One region of the Micromonospora sp. LOL_025 genome, then DNA from elsewhere that is predicted to be linked to it. Evidence: riboswitches for the same ligand, from Rfam matches in the RefSeq annotation. Region 1 holds a riboswitch; the other holds the start of a gene.

The links. Region 1 has a riboswitch for thiamine pyrophosphate ahead of ACFHW0_RS24390 (ECF transporter S component). Riboswitches for the same ligand answer to the same signal wherever they lie in the genome.
Region 2: another riboswitch for thiamine pyrophosphate. It lies ahead of thiE (thiamine phosphate synthase); the one in region 1 lies ahead of ACFHW0_RS24390 (ECF transporter S component).

What each region holds. Positions count from the first base shown of each region.
Region 1 is NZ_JBHMIR010000024.1:79,913-87,060, reverse strand. It holds gene ACFHW0_RS24415 (DUF6328 family protein) at 1-167, opposite strand, end outside; gene ACFHW0_RS24410 (sugar isomerase domain-containing protein) at 289-1,053, opposite strand; gene ACFHW0_RS24405 (alpha/beta fold hydrolase) at 1,109-1,939, opposite strand; gene ACFHW0_RS24400 (TIGR03943 family putative permease subunit) at 1,995-2,771, opposite strand; gene ACFHW0_RS24395 (permease) at 2,768-3,775, opposite strand; TPP riboswitch at 3,969-4,074, shown strand; gene ACFHW0_RS24390 (ECF transporter S component) at 4,148-4,741, shown strand; partial or broken gene ACFHW0_RS24385 (ABC transporter ATP-binding protein) at 4,866-6,278, shown strand; gene ACFHW0_RS24380 (energy-coupling factor transporter transmembrane component T family protein) at 6,343-7,143, shown strand.
Region 2 is NZ_JBHMIR010000020.1:1,758-8,905, forward strand. It holds gene thiO (glycine oxidase ThiO) at 1-1,078, opposite strand, end outside; gene thiE (thiamine phosphate synthase) at 1,072-1,698, opposite strand; TPP riboswitch at 1,693-1,801, opposite strand; gene ACFHW0_RS22050 (endonuclease domain-containing protein) at 1,924-2,388, shown strand; gene ACFHW0_RS22055 (aldo/keto reductase) at 2,670-3,632, opposite strand; gene ACFHW0_RS22060 (hypothetical protein) at 3,817-3,939, opposite strand; gene ACFHW0_RS22065 (ABC-F family ATP-binding cassette domain-containing protein) at 3,936-5,615, opposite strand; gene ACFHW0_RS22070 (class I SAM-dependent methyltransferase) at 5,657-6,262, opposite strand; gene ACFHW0_RS22075 (hypothetical protein) at 6,548-7,148, shown strand, end outside.

The DNA.
Region 1 (7,148 bases):
ATGTAGACGTCCTTCTGGAAGCCACTCGTACGGGTGAAGCCGTTGCTGAACGGCAGGGTGAGCAGGAAGGCGAAGAGGATCTGCACGCCGGTCTGGGCGACCCGGAGCTCCTGGAGCAGGTCGGCGAAGTTGCGCTGCCAGCGCTGCTTCTCGGTTTCCTTGGACACGCGCTACCTCCGGTCAGACGGTACTGCCGGCGGGGGTGGCCGGCGGCAGCATCGCTGATGCCCCACCGGCCGACGCGCGAAACCGACTCACGTCACTGCCCGGGGCGCCGGTCCCGTCCGGTCAGGAGCCGCGCCGGATCCGGCCGGCGTACCGGGCCTCCAGGGCGTTGTTGTGCTCGTCGCCCCCGGCGATGTTGGCCGACAGGTAGACCGGGGGACGCTCCCCCGCCGCCAGCAGCCGGGCCACCACCTCGATCGTGATCTGCTGCGCCAGCAGCGCCGCGGTGATCGACGAGACCGCGCCGACCGCCCCGCCGCCGGGCAGCGGCAGCGTCGCGTCGCCGTACGGGGCGCCGTTGTCGAGCACCACGTCGGCGAAGTCGGCGAGCTTGCGCCCCGACGGGTGGCGCGAGGTCATCTGCCCGGAGTGCTGCGCCGAGGTGACCGCGATCAGCCCGTGACCCTTCTCCCTGACCAGCGACGCGAACTCCACCATCGCGCCGTTCACGCCCGAGTTGGAGGCGAGCACGAAGACGTCCCGGGGGCCGATCGGGGCCAGCTCGTAGAGGCGGTGCGCCACCGCCGGGTCGCGCTCCAGCAGCGGCCCGAGCACGTCCGCCGGGGCGCCGCCACGGAGCACCACGTCCCGCAGGGCGATCCGGTTCGTGGGGACCAGCCCGCCGGCCCGCCCGGCGATCTCCATGGCCAGCGCCTCGGAGTGGCCGGTGCCGAACGCGTGGACCACGCCGTCGGCGCGTACCGCCTCGGCGATCAGGTCGGCGGCCCGCCCCACCGCCTCGCGCTGGCTCTCGGCCACCCGGTTCATCGTGTCGGTCACCACGGCCAGGAAGTCCTCGGCCTTCACGGTCGTGTCTGCTCGGTCCATGTCGTACCTCCGTCAGGGGTGGGCCGGCGTCCGCCGGCCGGCGTCGCGGGGAAGGTCAGACCGGGTCGTGCACCCGGGCCAGGATCGCCTCGACCAGCGGGGCGGGCGCCTCGTCGGGGATCCAGTGGCTCACCCGGGGCAGCTCGACGAAGCGGTAGTCCCCGGTCACGTGCTCGGCGCACGCCTCGGCGGCGGTCCGGCCGATCGCGATGTCGCGACCGCTCCACACGAACGTGGTCGGCACCGTCACCGGCCCGGTGGCGGCCAGGTCCCGGCGGGACATCGCGCGGTACCAGTTCAGGGCGGCGGTCAGCGCGCCCGGCTCGCGCATCGGGTCCGCGTACGCGGCCACCCGCGCGTCGCCGCCGACCCCGTGCAGCATCCGGCGCAGCCCGGTCGCGTTCAGCGCCAGCAGCGCCTTCTCCGCCGTGCCCGGCTTGCGGAACACCGTCATGTACGCCGAGCGCGCCTTCTGCCCCGCGTCCTCGGCCAGCGCCCACGCCATGGCGCCGGGGTGCGGCACGGAGACCGCGATCAGCGTACGCACCCGGCCGGGGTGGTGGGCCGCGACGGCCCAGGCCACGATCGCGCCCCAGTCGTGCCCCACCAGGTGCGCCGCGTCGACGCCCAGCGCGTCGAGCAGGCCCACCGCGTCGGCGACCAGTTCCGGCAGCCGGTACGCCTCGACCGCCTCGGGCCGCGCGCCCGGCGAGTAGCCGCGCTGGTCCGGCGCGTACGTGCGCAGGCCGGCGGCGTGCAGCGCGGGCACCACGTCGTCGAACTCCCCGCCGTGCTGGGGGAAGCCGTGCAGCAGCAGGACGGGCGTGCCGCCCTCCGGTCCGCCGACGCGGACGTCGAACGTGAACCCCCGGGCCTCGATCCGCATGATCGTGAGCCTACCCAGCGCCGCACCCGGCCGCCCGGGACTGCCGGGCCCCGGGTCACTCGTACTGTTGCCGGGGGACGGGCACCTGCCGCCAGGACTCCACGTCCAGGTAGGGAATCTCGGCGTCGTTGACCGGGTCGCGGGCGATGCGGTCGCTGTAGCGGCCGGTCACCTCGATCCAGGTGTCGTCGGCGAGCCCGTCGGGGGCCGCGCCGGTCAGCCCCAGCTTGACCGGCCGCCCGTCGGCGGCACAGCAGGAGAGCACCATCCGGGCCAGCAGCGGCCGGCCGTCGGGGCCGGTGGTGACGAAGCCGGTCAGCTGGACCCGGCGCCCGCCGATCGAGGCGCCCCGGTCGAACAGGGCCCGGGAGGCGTAGTCGAGCACGGCCACCCGCACGGGGTCGCCGTCGGGCAGCGGCGGGTAGTCGGACGGCTGCTGCCGGGTGGTGACGGCGGTGCCGGCCTGCCCGGCCGCGTACGAGCCCAGGGCCGGCGGGGCGACCAGGAGCAGGCCCAGCACGGGCAGGATCAGCAGCCAGCCGACCCGCGGCTCGTGGTGGCCGTGCCCGTCGTGCCCGCCGTCGCCGTCGTGCCCGCCGTGGTCGCCCGGCGCGTCGTGGCCGCCGTGGCGGGCGGCGGGCGTGCGCCGCAGGAGCGGGCGCAGCTCGTAGAAGAGGGTCATGACCGCGGCGGCCACCAGCAGCAGGCCGGCGGCGATCAGGAAGGGCCGCAGCCCCTCCTTGACGTAGCGCAGGTGCAGGTCGGTGAGGCTGGCCCGGACCACCGCGCCCCCGAGCAGCAGCAGGACGACCGCCTGCGCCTGCCGGTTCACAGCAGCACCGCCCCGGTCGCGACGGCCACCGCCACGGCCACCGCGAAGGTGGTCGGGGCGAACCGCAGCGCGAACCGCCGGCCGAAGACCCCGGCCTGCATCGAGATGAGCTTGAGGTCGACCATCGGCCCCACCACCAGGAAGACCAGTCGGGAGGTCAGCGAGAACTGTGACAGCGAGGCGGCGACGAAGGCGTCCGCCTCGGAGCAGAGGGAGAGCAGCACCGCGAGTGCGGCCAGAGCGAGCACCGAGAGCACCGGCTCGTCGGCGAGGGTCTGCAACCAGCGCTCCGGCACCACGACGTTGATCGTGGCGGCGGCCGCCGCGCCGATCACCAGGAACCCGCCGGCGTGCGTGACGTCGTGCCGGACCGCCCCCCAGAACGCCCGCCCGCGCGGGCCGTCGTCCAGCTCCGGCCGGCGCGGCAGCCGGATCCAGTCGGCCCGGCCGAGGCGCAGCCACAGCCAGCCCATGACCATCGCGACGACCAGGCTCGCGACGGCCCGGCCGAGGACCATCGCCGGGTCGTCGGGGAAGGCCACCGCGGTGGCGGTGAGCACGATCGGGTTGATCGCCGGGGCGGCGAGCAGGAACGCCAGTGCGGCCGCCGGGGTGACCCCACGCCGGATCAGCGACCCGGCGATCGGCACCGCCCCGCACTCGCAGCCGGGCAGCACCACGCCGGCCGCGCTGGCCACCGGCACCGCGAGCGCGGGATGACGCGGCAGCGCCCGGGCCCAGAACGACCGGGGCACGAAGACGGCGATCACCGCGGAGAGCAGCACCCCGAAGACCAGGAACGGCACCGCCTGCACCATGACCGAGACGAAGACGGTGGTCCAGGTCTGCAACCGGGGCGCGGAGAGGGCGCGGGCGAGCGGCTCGCGGAAGACGACCAGCAGGATCAGCAGGCCGGCGAGGACCTCCACCGACCCGACCCGCCGGTCCGGGTCGCGAGGGGCCGCCGGCGTCTCCTCGCGTACGCCCGGGGCGGCCCCGTCCACCGCGCCGGGGTGCGGCCCGTCCGGCGCGCGGCGGTCAGCCTCGGATGTCACGTACGTGTCTCTCTGCCGGATTCCCAGTGGCCGCCCGAGAGTACCGGGCCGGGATCGGGGCGTCGATCGAACGCGCTGGTGAGCTGCGCAGAGATCACTTTGCCCGATGATCTTCAAAGGTGTTAGCGTCGGGCCACAACTTCACATCCGACAGGGGAGCGCACAGCGCTGAGAGTGCGGGCACCGCCCGCAGACCCTCGAACCTGATCTGGGTAATGCCAGCGCAGGGAGTTCGGTCGACCTCCAGCCGCGTCGACGTCCGGCACGTTCCGGGCGCGGCGTGCGTCTTCTCCTGGTTCTCGTTCGGGACTGGGAGCAATCATGCGAGACAACAACACCGCCACCCGGTGGCGTACCGTCGACGTCGTCGTCGCCGCCGTGATCGCGGTGGCCTTCGGCGTCATCTTCTGGGCCTGGGGCCTGCTGTGGCGGGCCGTCGACCCGGCGTTCGCGTTCTTCCCCGCCGGCCAGGCGATCATGTACGGCGTCTGGCTGGTCCCGGCCGTCCTCGGCGGCCTGGTGATCCGCAAGCCCGGCGCGGCGCTCTTCTGCGAGGCGGTGGCGGCGACGGTCTCCGCGCTGCTCGGCTCGGAGTGGGGCGGTGTCACCATCGTGCAGGGCCTGATCCAGGGGCTCGGCGCCGAGCTGGCCTTCGCCGCGTTCCGGTACCGCTCGTTCCGGCTGCCCACCGCGCTGATCGCCGGCGCGCTGACCGGCCTCGGCGCCGCCCTGTTCGACTTCTTCGTCTGGAACAGCGAGTACGCCCTGGGCAGCTACCGGATCCCGTACGCCCTGCTCACCATCGTCAGCGCCACCGTCGTCGCCGGCGCCGGCGGCTGGGCCCTCACCCGCGCCCTGGCCACCACGGGCGCCCTGGACCGCTTCCCCGCCGCCCGCGACCGCACCCCCGTCTGACCCCGCTCCCCCTCCCACCACCGAGATCGAGGTTGATCATGAGGTTGACGGTGATGTGGATCTCCGTGGCTGCCGCCAACCTCATGATCGACGCCCGCGGGCGGGCCGGGAGGGAGGGGTTGCGGTGGGGGCGGTGACGCTGCGGGGGTTCGGGTGGCGGCACGCCGGGCGGCGGGCGTGGGCCGTGCGGGGGGTCGACCTGCGCGTCGAGGTCGGCGAGCGGGTGCTGCTGCTGGGCCCCTCGGGGGCCGGCAAGAGCACCCTGCTCGCCGCGCTGGCCGGGCTGCTGCCCGAGGACTCGGGTGAGCAGGAGGGCACCGTCGAGATCGACGGGCTCGACCCCCGCAAGGGCCGGGAGCGGGTGGGCATCGTCTTCCAGGACCCGCAGACCCAGCTCGTGATGGCCCGCAGCGGTGACGACGTGGCGTTCGGGCTGGAGAACCGCGGCACCCCGGCCGGGGAGATCTGGCCCCGCGTCGACGAGGCGCTGACCCGGGTCGGCTTCCCGTACCCCCGGGACCGCCCCACCGCCGCGCTCTCCGGCGGCGAGCAGCAGCGGCTCGCCCTGGCCGGGGTGCTGGCCCTGCGCCCCGGGTTGCTGCTGCTCGACGAGCCGACCGCCAACCTCGACCCGACCGGCGCGGCGCTGATCCGGGCGGCGGTGGCCGGCGCGCTGGACGCCGACACCACACTGATCCTGGTCGAGCACCGGGTCGCCGAGGCACTGCCCCTGGTCGACCGGGTGGTCGTGCTCGAACCCGGCGGCGGCGTCCGCGCCGACGGCACGCCCGAGGCCGTCTTCGGTACGCACGGCGACGCGCTCGCCGACGAGGGCGTCTGGGTGCCCGGGCGCCCGGTACCGCCCCGCCACGCGACCACGCCGGCCGGCGACGTGCTGCTCACCGCCGACCGGCTCGCCCTGCCGCCCCGGCTGGCCGCCGTCGACCTGGCGGTACACGCCGGCGAGGCGCTCGCCGTCCTCGGGCCCAACGGGGCCGGCAAGTCGACCCTCGCGCTGCTGCTCGGGGGCCTGCTCAAGCCCGGGGTCGGCCGGGTCGCGGCGACCACGGCACTGGCCGGTGGCGACGCCCACACGCCCCCGCACCGCTGGCGCGCCCCGGCACTGGCCCGCCGGATCGGCTCGGTCTTCCAGGACCCGGAGCACCAGTTCGTCACCAACACCGTGTTCGACGAGCTGGCGCTCGGCCCGCGCCGCACCGGCCAGCCCGAGGCGACGGTCCGGTCCACGGTCGACGGCCTGCTGTCCCGGCTGCGGTTGACGAAGCTCGCGGCGGCCAACCCGTACACCCTCTCCGGCGGGGAGGCACGGCGGCTGAGCGTGGCGACCGCCCTGGCCACCGCGCCCCGCCTGCTCGTCTGCGACGAACCGACCTTCGGCCAGGACCGGCGCACCTGGCTGGAGCTGGTGGACCTCCTCGCCGAGCTGCGCGACGCCGGTCACGGCCTGGTCGCCGTCACCCACGACTCGGAGTTCGTCGCCGCCCTGGCAGATCGCCGCCTCACCCTGGAACGCCCGTGACCAGCAACGGGACCGCCGCACCGGTCACCCACCCAGACCGCCACCTCACCCAGGAGCGGGCGTGATCAGTTTCGAGCCGGTCGCCGCGCCGGAGGCGTTGCTGGCCCGGCGCAACCCGGTGGCCAAGCTCGCCGCGGCGCTGGTGTTCTCGTTCATCCTGATCGCCACCCTGGACCCGGTGGCCCCGGCCATCGCGATCGCCGTCGAGCTGGCCCTGCTGCCGCTGTTCGGGGTCCGCCTGCGGGTGTTGGCGCGACGGGCCTGGCCGCTGCTCGTCGGCGCGGTCGGCGTGGTGGTGACGCTGGTGCTCTTCGCCGCCGAGCGCTCCGGCCGGGTGCTGGTCGAGGCCGGCCCGGCGGTGGTCACCTCCGGGGTGCTGCTCACCGCGCTCGGTCTGGTGCTGCGCATGTTCGCGGTGGCGCTGCCCGGCGTGATCGTCTTCGCCACCACCGACCCGACCGACCTGGCGGACGCGCTGATCCAGAACGCGAAGGCGCCGGCCCGGTTCGCCATCGGGGCGCTGGCCGCGTTCCGGCTCGTGCCGCTGCTGGGGCAGGAGTGGCAGATGATCTCCATGGCCCGTCGCGCCCGAGGGGTCGAGGCCGGCCGCAACCCGCTGGCGAAGCTGCGGCTGTTCGTGTCGACGGCCTTCGCGCTGCTCGTCGGGGCGATCCGCCGGGGCACCCGGCTGGCCGTCGCGATGGACGCCCGGGGCTTCGACGCCGGGGTCCCGCGCACCGTCGCCCGGCGACAGCGCTTCGTCGCCGCCGACGGCCTGCTGATCGCCGGCGCGGCGGTGCTCGCCGGGGCCGCGCTGACCGTCAGCGTGCTGCTCGGCACCTTCCGCCCGTTGATCGGCTGACGGCG
Region 2 (7,148 bases), on a different contig from region 1:
ACAAGTCGTGACCGAACCGGGCCGGGGTGAAGGGGGCGAGCAACGGGTCCGTGGCACCCGTGACGACCAGCTCGGCGATCAGGTCGGCGGTGACCGGGGTGAGCACGATGCCGTGCCGGTGGTGCCCGGTGGCGGCGAGCACGCCGGGCCGGCCGGGCAGGGGGCCGAGGATCGGGGCGTTGTCGGGGGTGCCGGGGCGCAGGCCGGCGAGGGTCTCGACCAGGTCGTACTCGGCCAGCTCGGGCAGCAGGTCGACGGCGGCGCGCAGCAGGCGCAGCACCGCCCCGGCGGACACGTCGGTGTCGGAGCGCTCCTCGACGGTCGCGCCCACCACCACCTCCCCGCCGTCGCGGGGCACGAGGTAGACGTGCTCGCCGTCGGCGTACCCCCGGATGACGTGCCGGAAGCCCGGCGCCCCGCCGCCGGGCGCGCGGAGCCGGACCACCTGCCCCTTCACCGGCCGCACCGGCAGCCCCGCCAGGGCCGCCGCGCCGCAGCCGGCCGCGACCACCGTGACGCGGGCGTCCACGTCGGACAGGGAGCGCACGGCGGCGGGGACCAGCGCGGCACCGGCCCGCTCGGCGGCCGTGCGCAGGGCCGGCACCAACCGGCGCGGGTCGACCTGGTGGTCGGTGGCCGCGAGCGCGCCGCCGCGCACCCGGGGCGCCAGCGCCGGCTCGCGGTCCCGCAGCGCCGACGGGCGCAGCGGCGTCACCGGCAGCCCGATCCCCTGCTGGTACGCCCAGAGCCGGCGCGCCTCGGCCAGGTCGTCGGCGGTGAGCCCGACCATCAGCGTGCCCTCGGTCCGGTAGCCGACGTCCACGCCGGTGGCGGCGGTCAGCTCGGCGGCGAAGGCCGGCCAGCGGGCGGCGGAGGCGGTCAGCAGCCCGGTCAGCTCGTGCTCGCCGAAGTACGCCTCGGCGACCGGGGCGAGCATGCCGGCGGCGACGTGGGACGCGCCGGATCCGGGGGCGGGGTCGTGCACGACGACGCGTAGTCCGCGCTGCGCGCAGCGCCAGGCGATCGCCAGCCCGACCGGTCCCGCCCCCACCACGGCGACGTCCGGTCGGTTCAGCACCCCAGCGCTCCCAGCAGCTCCGCCGTCGCCCGGGCCGGATCCGCCGCCCCGGAGAGGGCCCCCACCACCGCCACCCCGTACGCCCCGGCGGCCAGCAGCGCGGGCACCCTCGCGGCGGTCACCCCGCCGATCGCGACGACCGGCACGTCCACGGCGTCGGCGACGGCGCGTACCCCGGCCGGGCCGATCGGCGCCGGCAGCCCCGTCTTGGTGCCGGTGGCGTGGCAGGGGCCCACGCCCAGGTAGCTGGCCCCGGCGGCGACCGCCTCGGCGGCCGTCCCCGGCTCGCGGGCGGTGGCGCCGAGCACGGCGGTCGCGCCGAGCACCCGGCGGGCCGCCCCGACCGGCAGGTCGTCCGCGCCGACGTGCCCACCGGCGGCGCCCACGGCCAGCGCCACGTGCAGCCGGTCGTTCACCAGGCAGGTGGCGTCGTACCGGGCGCAGAGCGCGACCACCCGTCGGGCCAGGTCGTACGCCTCCCGGTCCGTGGCGTCGTCGGTCACGCGGACCTGCACGACCAGTTCCGCGCGGGCCACCGGGAGGGCGGCCCGCAGCACGGCGACCGGATCCCGCCCGGGTCGGGTGTCGGTGATGAGATGCAGTCGCCCGAGGGACGGCACGGCAACACTCCTCCCTGCGCCGGCATTACCCGGATCAGGTTCGACGGTCGGGGGCTCACAGCCCCCCTCTCAGCCCGGTGTACCGGGCTCCCGTGGGTCACTTGCGGGTGTCACCGTACGACGGATCGCCGGATCCGCCAAGGTCGAGCTGCGGATTTCACACCGACCGCCCGAACCCGACGGACGGGGCGGCGCGTGACCGTCCCGTCACGCGATGCTGTCCGGATGCCCTCCGCCGCCCGGGTACTGCTGCACCGCCGGGCGGTGAAACTCGCCGCGTTGCGCGCGTACGCCGACGCGCGGTCCGGCTGGCCCGGCCTGCCCCTGCTGCGGGAGGTCCTGACGCTGGCGGAGCCGCTGGCCGAGTCACCCATGGAGACCCGCCTCCGGCTACTCCTGCTCGACGCGGGGTTGCCACCGGCGGTGGCCCAGCACGACGTTCGCAAGGCCGACGGGCGGTTCGTCGGCCGGGTGGACCTGGCCTGGCCCGCCCTGCGCGTCGCGGTCGAGTACGACGGCGACCACCACCGCGAGCGTGCCCACTTCCGCCAGGACGTCGCCCGGCTGAACGCGCTGCGGGCGGCCGGCTGGATCGTCCTGCGCTTCACCGCCGACGACGTGCTCCGGCACCCCACCCGCACCGTCGCCCTGGTCACCCAGGCCCTCCGCGAACGCCACCCCTCCATCTGACCCGACCACCGCCCTCGGTGGAACAGCACGGGTGTCTCCGCCGTCCGCTGACACCCGTGATGTTCCACCCAGCGACCACCCGGCACACGCCACGACCGGCCGCCGCGCACAGCGGCCACATGCCGGGCACGAGGCGACCCGACAGTCGGGTGGAACGTGGTGGGTGTTTCCGGTGCCGGGTGACACCCATGGCGTTCCACCGAGCCTCGCCCCAGCGCGGGTTGGGGTGCCGCGCACAGCGCACCACCCCCGGTGCCTGCCGGGGGTGGTGTCGACGTGGCTCAGAGGACGGCGCGCAGGGCTTCGAGGTCCTCGTCGGTGGGCTGCCAGGTGCCCGCCTCCGCGTTGGCGCGTACCTGCTCGGGTGTGGTGGCGCCGGCGATCACCGAGGTCACCGCGGGCTGGGCGGCCAGCCCGCCGATCGCCACCTGGAGCATCGACAGCCCCCGCTCGGCGGCGTACGCCTCGATCGCCTCGATGGTGTCCCAGTCGGCGGCGGCGAGTCGCTGGGCGTACCGGCCGCCACCGGCGAGGCGGCTGCCGGCCGGCGGGGCCTCGTTGCGCTTGTACTTGCCGGTGAGCAGCCCGTTGGCCAGCGGGAAGAACGGCAGCAGCCCGAGGCCGAAGCGCTCGCACGCCGGCACCACCTCGGCCTCGACGCCGCGCTCCAGCAGGCTGTAGTGGTTCTGTGCGCTGATGAACCGGGACCGGCCGTTCGACGAGGCCACCCAGTCCGCGTCGGCGATCTGCCAGCCGGCGAAGTTGGAGTTGCCCAGGTAGCGGACCTTGCCGGCGCGGACCAGGTCGTCGAGCGCGGCGAGCGTCTCGTCGATCGGGGTGCCCGGGTCGGGCTCGTGCATCTGGTACAGGTCGATGTGGTCGGTGCCGAGCCGGCGCAGCGACGCCTCCACCGCCCGGGCGACGTAGCGACGGGCGCCCCGGGCGCCGAAGTCGGGGCCGTTCATGCCGTTCATGTCCATGCCGAACTTGGTGGCCACCACGACGTCGTCGCGCCGGCCCTTGAGCGCCTGGCCCAGCAGCTCCTCGGAGCCGCCCTGCGGCTCCCCGTAGATGTCGGCGGTGTCGAAGAAGTTGATCCCGGCGTCGAGCGCGGCGTCGACCACCGCCCGGGTGCCGTCGAGGTCGAGCTTGCGGCCGAAGTTGTTGCAGCCGATGCCGACCACGGACACCACGAGCCCGGAGTCGCCCAACCGGCGGTAGGTCATCTCAGTCACGAGATCCACCCTATGCCGCCCGGCCGGGCCACGCCGTGGACCACGGAGCCCACCACACGCACGGACCCGGAAGCCGAACCAGGCCCCACGGGCCGCGAGGCCCACGCACGACCCACGCACCCTCGGACCACGCCGCCCACGCAGGACCCACGCGCACCGACGGCGGAGCCCGTTCGGCGTACGTCACGGACCGTCAGTCGAGCACGTCGGCGACGAGCCGGCGGGCGGCGGCGAGCGTGCCGGCCAGCTCGTCCGGCGTGTGCCCGACCGCGCCGAGCAGCGCCTGCGCCCGCCGGGCGAAGTCGGCGGGGATCACGCCACGTCCCAGACCGGTTCCGGAGTCTCCACCACCTCGTTGTCACCCCGGAAGAGCACGAACCGGTCGAAGGAGCGGGTGAACCAGCGGTCGTGGGTCACCGCCACCACGGTCCCCTCGAACGCCGTCAGCCCGGCCTCCAGCGCCTCCGCCGAGGCCAGGTCGAGGTTGTCGGTGGGCTCGTCGAGCAGCAGCAGCGTCGCGCCGGACAGCTCCAGCAGCAGCACCAGGAAGCGCGCCTGCTGACCGCCGGAGAGGGTGCCGAAGCGCTGGTCGCCCTGCCCCGCCAGCTCGTACCGGCTCAGCGCCGCCATCGCGGCGTGCCGGTCCATGCCGGTCCGGTGCTCGTCGCCCCGCCAGAGGATCTCGACGAGGGTCTTCGTCATCAGCTCCGGCCGGTCGTGGGTCTGCGAGAAGTGCCCGGGGCGTACGCGGGCGCCGAGCCGGGCCACCCCGTCGTGCACCACCGGCGCGAGCGCGGCGGCGCCGTCGACCGGACCGTTCGCCGGGTCGGGGTCGGTGCCGCCCCGGGCGAGCAGCCGCAGGAAGTGCGACTTGCCCGTCCCGTTGGCCCCGAGCACCGCGACCCGGTCGCCGTACCAGATCTCCAGGTCGAACGGGAAGGTCAGGCCGTCGAGCTCCAGCTGCTCGCAGATCACCGCGCGCTTGCCGGTCCGCCCGCCGGTGAGCTGCATCCGGATGTCCTGGTCCTTCGGCGGTACGGGCGGCGGCCCGGCCTCCTCGAACTTGCGCAACCGGGTCTGCGCGGCCTGGTAGCGCGACGCCAGCCCGTCGTTGTACGCGGCCTTCTGCTTGTACATCAGCATCAGCTCGCGCAGCTTCTGGTGCTCCTCGTCCCACCGCTTGCGCAGCTCGTCGAGGCGGGCGTGCCGGGCCACCCGCGCGGAGTGCCAGCTCGCGAAGCCGCCCGGGTGCACCCAGGCGCTGCCGCCCTCCACGGCGACCACCCGGTCGGCGGTGTGGGCGAGCAGCTCCCGGTCGTGCGAGACGTAGAGCACCGACTTGGTCGACTCGCGCAGCCGCCCCTCCAGCCAGCGCTTGCCGGGCACGTCGAGGAAGTTGTCCGGCTCGTCGAGGAGCAGCACCTCGTCGGGGCCGCGCAGCAGCAGTTCGAGGGCGAAGCGCTTCTGCTGACCGCCGGAGAGCGTCCGGACGGGCCGTTCCCGGGCGCTCTCCCAGGGCAGGCCGAGCACGATGGTGGCGACCGTGTCGAAGAGCACCTCGGCGTCGTATCCGCCGATCTCGCCCCAGGCCGCGAGCGCGTCCGCGTACGCCAGCTGGGCCTTGCCGGCGGCGGTGCTGTACTTGCCGCGGACCTCGGCGGCGCGCATGGCCCCCTCGGTCTCGACCAGCCGGCGGCCGGCGTCGCGCAGCGCGGGCGGGGCCAGCGACAGGGCCAGGTCGGCCAGCGTGGACTCGTCGCCGATCATCCCGATGAACTGGCGCATCACGCCCAGCCCGCCGGAGCGCGCGATCGCGCCGGTCTTCACCGGCAGGTCGCCGGCGACCATCCGCAGCAACGTCGTCTTGCCCGCGCCGTTCGGCCCGACCAGGGCCACCTTGGCGCCCTCCCCGACCCGGAACGACACGTCGGAGAAGAGCTCCCGACCGTCGGGAAGGATGTGCCCGACCGCTGCCACGTCCACGTATCCCACGTCGGCATCCTGCCCGAGCAGGGGCCGGGCGGCCCAACCATTTACCGGGTGACCCGCAGCACCCGGTAGCCCTTCTGGCTGGCGTGGCGCCCCACCTGCCAGCCCTGCTCGACCAGCCAGCGCTGCAACGAGTCCCCGCCGAGATAGCGGGCCACCACCAGCCAGGCGACGCCGTCCGGGGCGAGCCGGGGCAGCCAGCGCAGCAGGATCCCGTGCAGTTCGTCCTTGCCGACGTGGATCGGGGGGTTGGACCAGAGCTGGGTGAAGGTCAGGTCGGCGGGTACGTCGTCCGGCGCGGCGACGCGCACCCGGTCGGCCGCGCCGACCCGCGCGGCGTTGGCCGCGGTGAGTTCGCGGGCCCGTTCGTTGACGTCGACGGCCCACACGCTCGCCGACGGCGCGGAGCTGGCGAGCACGCAGGTGATCGGGCCGAAGCCGCAGCCGAGGTCGAGCAGGGCGCCGGTGGTTTCGGCGGACGGCAGCTCGGCCTTGCGCAGCAGCACCGCCGTGCCGGGGTCGAGGCGGGCGGCGGAGAAGACGCCGGCGGAGGACGCCAGGGCGTAGTCGCGGCCGGCGACGGAGAACTCGACCTCGCGCGGGTTGGCGGCGGTCGTGGGTTCAGCGGTGAAGTAGTGTTCGCCGGTCACGCCGGCAATTCTCGCACCGCCGCCGGCCACCCCGGCGCGGGCCCGGCGGCCCGACCAGGCCGACCGGGCCGACCAGGCCGGGCACGGCGGCGTAGGCCCCGGCACGGCGGCGCGGACCATGAACGGCAGGGATGGCGGCGGCGCGGGCCTGGTGCGGCGGCGCGGGTGCCCAGCACGGGACGAAACGACTCCACCCGCAATTTCCGATTATTCGCACCTAAAGGGACAATGCCTCCTATTCTGGGCGACATGGTGTATCGGTACGAGTCCGATGAGGACGCATTCATGGAGTACCCGGAGCCCGGGTCCGACGGGTCGGTGCTCGGTGCCGGTCCGCCTCCCCCAGCCGGCCCCTCCCCGTCCCGCTTCCCGACGCCGTCGCTGCCCCGCGCCAACCGGGTCGCGCTGCCCTCCGCCGCGCCGGAGCCGGTCCGCGCCGCGGCGCAGGTGTCGCCTCCGCTGCCCGCCCACGTGCGGGCACCCGTCGAGACGCAGCCGCCCGCGCCGGTCGAGCCGCCGCCGGTCGAGCCGTTGCCGCCCGTCGAGCCGCCGTTGTCAGCCGGGCGGTCGCAGCGGCGTGGCGGCGGCCGGTGGTGGCAGGTCGTGGTCGGCGGCGCGGCCGTCCTGGCGCTGCTCGCGCTCTGCGGCCTCGGCGCCGCCGCCCTGCTGGCCGAGCGCGACGGGACCCCGCAGACCGCGCCCACGTCCCCACCGGAGGCGGCCGAGTCCGCCGACGTCGGGGCCCAGGCCCTCGACTCGCGGGACACCGACCAGGCGCCGCTGACCGCCAGGGAGCTCTTCCCCGGCAAGCAGCTCGTCGTCGCCGACGGGGAGCCCGCCTACAAGGTGTTGAAGAGCCAGTCCAGCGCCAGCTGCGCGGTGGCGG